Regions from separate parts of the Paenibacillus sp. FSL R7-0333 genome, predicted to be linked through region 2. Evidence: riboswitches for the same ligand, from Rfam matches in the RefSeq annotation. Region 2 holds a riboswitch; the other holds the start of a gene.
What was found. A riboswitch is a leader RNA that binds a small molecule or an ion and turns the genes downstream of it on or off. The one in region 2 is predicted to bind S-adenosylmethionine.
Positions count from the first base shown of each region.

Region 1: it holds a riboswitch for S-adenosylmethionine, as region 2 does, so the genes downstream of both, metA (homoserine O-acetyltransferase MetA) here and MKY86_RS25320 (methionine ABC transporter ATP-binding protein) in region 2, are expected to answer to the same signal.

Region 1 covers NZ_JBBOBZ010000001.1:1,827,871-1,831,334, forward strand. Annotated here, with positions in the region: gene MKY86_RS07490 (HRDC domain-containing protein) at 1-162, shown strand, start outside; gene corA (magnesium/cobalt transporter CorA) at 332-1,267, opposite strand; SAM riboswitch class I at 1,694-1,825, shown strand; gene metA (homoserine O-acetyltransferase MetA) at 1,942-2,859, shown strand; gene MKY86_RS07505 (aminotransferase class I/II-fold pyridoxal phosphate-dependent enzyme) at 2,908-3,464, shown strand, end outside.
Region 2 covers NZ_JBBOBZ010000001.1:5,989,596-5,993,059, forward strand. Annotated here, with positions in the region: gene MKY86_RS25315 (methionine ABC transporter permease) at 1-547, opposite strand, end outside; gene MKY86_RS25320 (methionine ABC transporter ATP-binding protein) at 547-1,563, opposite strand; SAM riboswitch class I at 1,664-1,799, opposite strand; gene MKY86_RS25325 (Cthe_2314 family HEPN domain-containing protein) at 1,892-2,638, opposite strand; gene MKY86_RS25330 (UbiD family decarboxylase) at 2,666-3,464, opposite strand, start outside.

The DNA of each region.
Region 1 (3,464 bases), 4.2 Mb from region 2:
CTGATCGGCGACAACTTCCTGAAGCCTGTCCTCTACAAAGCCTACGGTGACAACTTCGTACCTGCTGACGGACTTGATCTGTATTACGAACGCCTGCGGCTAATCCGCATCCGCTTCCGGCGGGAGCATCCGGCGGCGCTTGGAATGGCTGCCCCTTTGTAAGAGGGAGACTGACGGTCTGCATCAGTCCCAATCTGCGGTCCTCGTAACCGGAGCTCCTGATCGGCGCAGACGCATTACATACTGGTGAAATACCAAAAAGACGAAGGCTCTCCGAGTCCCGGTAGCCGGGTATAGGGTGCCTTCGTCCTTCGTATTCGTCCGCTCTGCTTCATAGCCACTCCTTTTTACGGAAGATAATTAGCATTCCGCAGCCTAGCGTCACCATAACGGCAATGACGCCATAGTAGCCGTACTCGGTGTGGATCTCCGGGATATTGTCAAAGTTCATGCCGTAGATCCCGGTAATCACGGTCAGCGGCATGAATATAGTGGTAATTGCCGTAAATACACGCATGATTTCATTGGCGCGGTTCGCAATACTGGACTGATAAGCTTCGCGCAAGTTGCCCATGAGATCACGGTATGTTTCGAAGGTCTCAGAGATCTTGACCGCATTCTCATAGATATCGCTGAAATACTTCTGCAGCTGATCGTCGATCAGGCGAAGATCCTTTTTGTTGAGCGTGTTGATAACTTCCTTCTGCGGGCCGAGCATCTTCTTCAGCCAGAGAATCTCACTGCGCAGACCGATGATCTCGCTCAGATGCGATTTCTTGGTATGCATGAGGATGTCTTCCTCGAGCTTCTCGATCCGCGCTTCAATCCGGTCACCGACCGAGAAGAAGTTGTCGACAACGAGGTCGATCAGCAGATACAGGAAGCGGTCAGGCGTACTGACCTCCTGCTCCCACAGTACGGGCTTCAGGACACGCAGCTCATGGATCTTCTGCTTCGTAACGGTAATAATATAATGTCTGCCAAGGAATACGTTGAGCGCACGGAGGAAGATTTCCTCATCATCGAACCGGATGCTGTTCACCACGATGAAATAATGACTCTCATAAATCTCCAGCTTCGGACGCTGATCCTCTTCACTCAGACAGTCTTCCACAGCCAGATCATGCAGGCCGTATATAGGCTGAAGCTCTACAAGGTCCTCCACATCCGCATCAATCCAGTAGAACCCCTCGGCAGGGGCGGTTAAAGTTTCTTCAATATTGTCAATAGGCGTAAAAACCCCTGCATTCACCAGCCGGATTTTCATCTGATTCACTCCTTATGTCCCTGGTCTTCTCCAGGGGTATGCTAATTTCAGCACACGGAAAAAATCAGCTTGGCCGGTGGTACAATCATGGATGAAGGCCAAAAGACGGTCCGAGAGCATGAAGAAAAAGGGCTCCCGCCGCCGGCAAGCTGATGTTAATCCTGTGTGGTTGTTCATTCTGCACGCTTATTCGCGAGCCCGGGTCGCCTTCCATTGTTCTCTCACCTCTTCTTTTCGCCGTTTTTGGGTTTGAAACACTTGTCTAGTATAACGCCGGGATATGGCTCTTACAAGAGAAATTGTTTTCTGTCATAAGGCCCCTTCAGCATTGTATGGACTTGACGAAAAGGAGGTTCATGATTTAAAGTGAAATTTAAGAAAAAGCATCGTTCAGATGCTTAAGGTTATTCAACTGAATACAGCTAAATCTTATCAAGAGCAGGTGGAGGGACTAGCCCGATGAAACCCGGCAACCGGCGTGTGAACGCACGGTGCTAATTCTTGCGGAAGCTTTGCAGGGCGTTATTCGTCCGGCGGAAGTTCTCTGGCAGATGAGAGAGGCGCATATGACTGCATGATATGACCTTTCTCGCCCGGGAAAGGTCTTTTTTCGCTACCCTGCCTCAGGTTGAACCACCAAGTGGAACCCCATTTCAGTTAAGGAGTGAACAGCAATGCCTATCAAAATTCCCGACAGCCTGCCGGCCAAAGAAGTGTTATCCGGTGAGAATATTTTTGTAATGGATGAAAGCCAGGCCTTCCATCAGGATATCCGTCCTCTGCGGATCGCCATCCTGAATCTGATGCCTACCAAAGAAACGACAGAGACCCAGCTGCTGCGCCTTATCGGGAATTCCCCGCTTCAGGTGGATGTTGTTCTGCTGCACCCCAGCTCTCATACGTCGAAGAATACTTCGGCTGAGCATTTGAAGAGCTTTTACAAAACCTTTGATGAGATCAGCCACCGTCGGTTCGACGGCTTGATTGTAACAGGCGCTCCCGTAGAACAGCTGGAGTTCGAGGATGTGAACTACTGGGAGGAGCTGAAAGTGATTTTTGAGTGGAGCAAGCAGAATGTAACCTCGACCATGCACATCTGTTGGGCGGCACAGGCAGGACTGTACCATCACTTCGGCGTGCGCAAGGTGAGTCTGCCGGACAAATGCTTCGGAGTGTTTCCGCATACAATGAGCTATAATAATGTCAAGCTGCTGCGCGGCTTCGATGAAGTGTTCCATGTTCCGCATTCCCGCCATACCGACGTCTCCCGTGAAGATATTGAGCAGAACCCGGAGCTGCAGATTCTGGCAGAATCCGAGGAAGCCGGGGTGTATCTGGTGGCTACGCATGACGGGAAACAGATTTTTGTCACCGGACATTCGGAGTATGATCCCTTCTCCTTGAAATGGGAGTATGACCGGGATATCGCCAAGGGGCTGGAGGTTGCCCTGCCGAAGCACTATTATCCCAAGGATGATCCGACACGCACACCGCCGGCAGTCTGGCGCGCCCATGCTAACTTATTATTCGCTAATTGGCTCAATTACTATGTATACCAGGAGACTCCTTACGATATCGGGGCATTTATCTAAGAGGTTGGCTTATTTTTAATAGAAGTAATTAATCAGGAGGCAATGGAGATGGATGAGAAACTGAGAATTGAGAGCAGACTGGCACAGATTGGTTCAATGGAGGACCCCGCCACCGGGGCCATTAATTACCCGATTTATCATGCGACGGCCTTCCGTCATCCGCGGCTTGGACAGAGCACTGGCTTTGACTACATTCGCACCAAAAATCCTACCCGCTCTGTCCTAGAAGAAGCGGCAGCGGCCCTGGAATCAGGGGATGCCGGCTTCGCCTGTGCCTCCGGTATGGCGGCACTGACTACAGTGTTCACCTTGTTTGGACAAGGGGACCATCTCATTGTATCGCTCGACCTGTACGGCGGTACTTACCGGCTGCTGGAACGGATTCTCTCCAAATACGGCATCAGCGCCTCCTATGTAGATACGAATGATCTGGATGGACTGGAAGCGGCCCGTCAGCCGGGCACGAAGGCTGTATTCATTGAGACGCCGACCAATCCGCTGATGATGATTACGGATGTCGAAGCCGTATGTACCTGGGCCCGCCGTCACGGGCTACTCACGATTGTGGACAATACGCTGTTGACCCCGTTCTTCCAGCGCCCGCT
Region 2 (3,464 bases):
ATCCGTAGCGGATCGCCAGGTCACCCAGTCCGCCGCCGCCGATCATTCCGGACATTGCGGTATACGAGACAAGGGTCACAACAGTAATGGTTACACCGGCAAGCAGACCCGGACGAGCCTCCGGCAGCAGCACGCGCATAACGATCTGCCCGGTGGACGCTCCCATGCCCTGCGCCGCTTCAATAATTCCCCGGTCAACCTCCCGCAGTGCCGTCTCCACCAGTCTGGCGAAGAATGGCGCCGCGCCGATCACCAGTGCCGGAATCGTTCCAAGCACACCAATCGAAGTGCCCATAATGGCCTTGCTGAACGGAATCAGGGCAACCATCAGAATGATAAAAGGAACCGAACGCAGGATATTCACAACGAAGGATAATACCGAGTAAACCACCCTGATAATAACGTTATTTGACTTGCCCCATAAATATAACACAATTCCTAGCGGTAAACCAAGGATTATTGTAAATATTCCTGAAATAGCGATCATTTTGAGTGTAGCAATCGTAGCTTCCAGCATTTCTTCCCAATTGATTGTGCTAAAGTCCATTACAAAATCACCTCCACATCAAGACCTTGCGCTATGAGCTCAGTGAGCGTGGCTTCAACCGCACCCTCAGGTCCTTCGAACCGGACGATCAGCTGGCCGTAAGGAACATCCTTGATTGTAGAGATGGTGCCATGGAGAATGGCGAAGTGAACCCCGGTTCCCTGAACCACCTGTGAGAGCGTCGACCCGTAAGTCTTTTGCCCCAGAAAAGTGATTTTGACCGACTTCGTGTAACCTGGCTGCACAGCATCAATCGCTTGCCGGAGCGGTCCGTCCGACTGGGTCTCACTGCGGATGAATTCTTTGGTCACCTCATGCTTCGGCTTCAGAAAGACCTCGGCCACTTCACCCTGCTCCACAATACCGCCGCCATGGATCACGGCAACACGGTCGCAGATGCTCTGAATCACATGCATTTCATGGGTAATCAGCACGATGGTCAGATGGAATCTGCTGTTGATATCCATCAGCAGACGCAGAATGGAGTCTGTGGTCTGCGGATCAAGCGCCGAGGTCGCCTCATCGCATAACAGAACATCCGGATCACTTGCCAGCGCCCGGGCGATTCCGACACGCTGCTTCTGTCCGCCGGATAGCTGAGCCGGGTACTTATTCCAATGCTCCTCCAATCCGACCAGGGCGAGCAGTTCCTTAACCTTTTGTTCAATCTCGTTCCTTCCGGCTCCGATCAGCCGCAGCGGAAACGCGATATTATCATAGACTGTAGCCGATGAGAGCAGATTGAAATGCTGAAAAATCATTCCGATCTTACGCCGCTGCTCCTGCAGCTGTCCCTGGCTGAGCGCTGTCAGCTCGACACCGTCCACCCACACCTCGCCCGCAGTCGGACGTTCCAGCAGATTAATGCAGCGGATCAGCGTGCTTTTGCCGGCCCCGGAGTGACCGATCACCCCGAAGATTTCCCCCTTCTTAATCGACAGGCTCAGCGCAGAGAGTGCAGTTGCCTGCTTATTGCCTTTGCCATACACCTTGGTTATATCCTTCAATTCTATCAACCGCTGCGTCCCCCTTCTGTTCTAGCTTCCATCATTGCAAAAAAGACCCCCTACGATCCATGCAGATCGCAAGAGGCCCTGTGTGTATAATGACAATGCCTTCTCATCTGCCAAAACCCCCGAATCCGGCGGCATTGTAGGAATTAGCACCATGACATTTGGATGCAGCGTAAGGCTGTATTCAAACCGGTTGCCGGGCTTCATCGGGCCTATCCCTCCGCCGCTCTCGATAAGATCATAGTATGAAGTTATAGATTCCGTATCCTGTCAGAAGTTAATGTATGCCTAAGTATAATTCAGTTTCGAGATTTTTGTCAAAGGTAAGTTTTTACGGACGGGCTTGTCCGGATTTCGGGCTTGGGGCCGCTTTGTTCTTGTGCCATTGTTCATTCCCGTAGCTGTATGCGGCGGCCAGTGATTGGCATACCATCTCCAGGCTCTGCTTCAAATCCTCCAGGTGGCTGTCGAGATCCTCCAGACGAATCTTGTCATGCAATCCCTGGTGACGCTGCCAGAGGTCGTCGGTCATCTCCGCGTTCATGTAATGGATCTCAGCGTTGCGCCGCTTGCGCAGATTCTCCACCGGCTCCCGGTAGGAATTCCTGATTCGCTCCAGCTTCTCCGCCAGCGGATGATGCGGGTGAAGCAGTTGAAATTGCCTCAGCACCGTGAAATAAGAGAAATGCGTCTTCACCTTGCCTGTATTGAGATTGTACAGATTATTCAGCACCGTGCCCAGCTTGTCCAGCAGCGAGAAGACACGGATGAAGCCATCCTTGTAGAAATACACATATCTGGCGTACTCCCCCTGCTCTGTGGACGACATGTCGTCCATATAACCGGCTATCACTGACTTCCGGAAAAAGGCTGCTGCGAACCAGCTCTGCTCCAGCTCATCCAGAGAGGAGATCAGGCCGCGTGTCCAAATTTCCAGCTTGCGGTATTCATGGTCATGGTCTTCATGTGCCGCCATCTCCTTGCGCAGCATGGAGGCTGCCTTCGCCATGGACTCCATAGCTTCAGCCAGCACACCGCTGTTCACACGTGGCGGCTCTCCAAGTAACGTCCGCAGCATATTTTGCCCCCCCCTTAAAATTCACTTCTACGCTAGAGGAAAATAACGGTTCCAGTTAAGGCCTACCCGCTTCGCAATGTCCTCGCTCGGAGCCAGCTCCTCCGGGTATCCCGGCTTCATCCGGGCATCTATAATGATTGGCAGCGTATAGCTGACACTGCCCCTGTGTACCCCAGCCGCTGAATAAATATCATCCGCCGGATTGAAGCGGGTAAATACGGTCCACAGGAAGGAGGTCTGCGTGCTTACCGCCTCTTCCGCCTGATCCACCAGCACAATCAGCGGCCAGGCGGTCTCCCTCTCCTTGAAGGCAGCCACCAGCCGCTCCGGCAGTTCCGGGTCCTCTTCATAGGATGCACCGGAAACGGCTAAACATCCTCCGCAATAAGGCACAGCGGCGGTGATTGATGGAAGCAGACCCTCTGTATAAGTCCTTGGCAACTGACGGACCGGGCTGCCGATGCCCGCCATCACCGCCTTACTGCCATGATTCAGCTTACGTCCGGTATAATCCAGTGTATCCATGGAGGTATTGGCAAAGATGGTCAGATCCGACTGGGGGTTGAAGCGCTCAAGCACCGTTTCCAGTAGCTTGGGGAAATCGGTAAGCTCCACCTGTACATTTGTCAGCAAGAGGAATTTGGTTAAGGAGAGCTGGCCTTCCCCCAGAATCCGAAACGCTGACACCATATACTCACGGGGATAGCTCTCCCTAACGACCGCTGAGGTCAATGAGTGCGAACCGGATTCGGAGTAGGACCAGAGCGCTTTGACCGAAGGAATCAGCATAGGATAGGCTGGAGCGAGCAGCCGCTGCAAATAATCC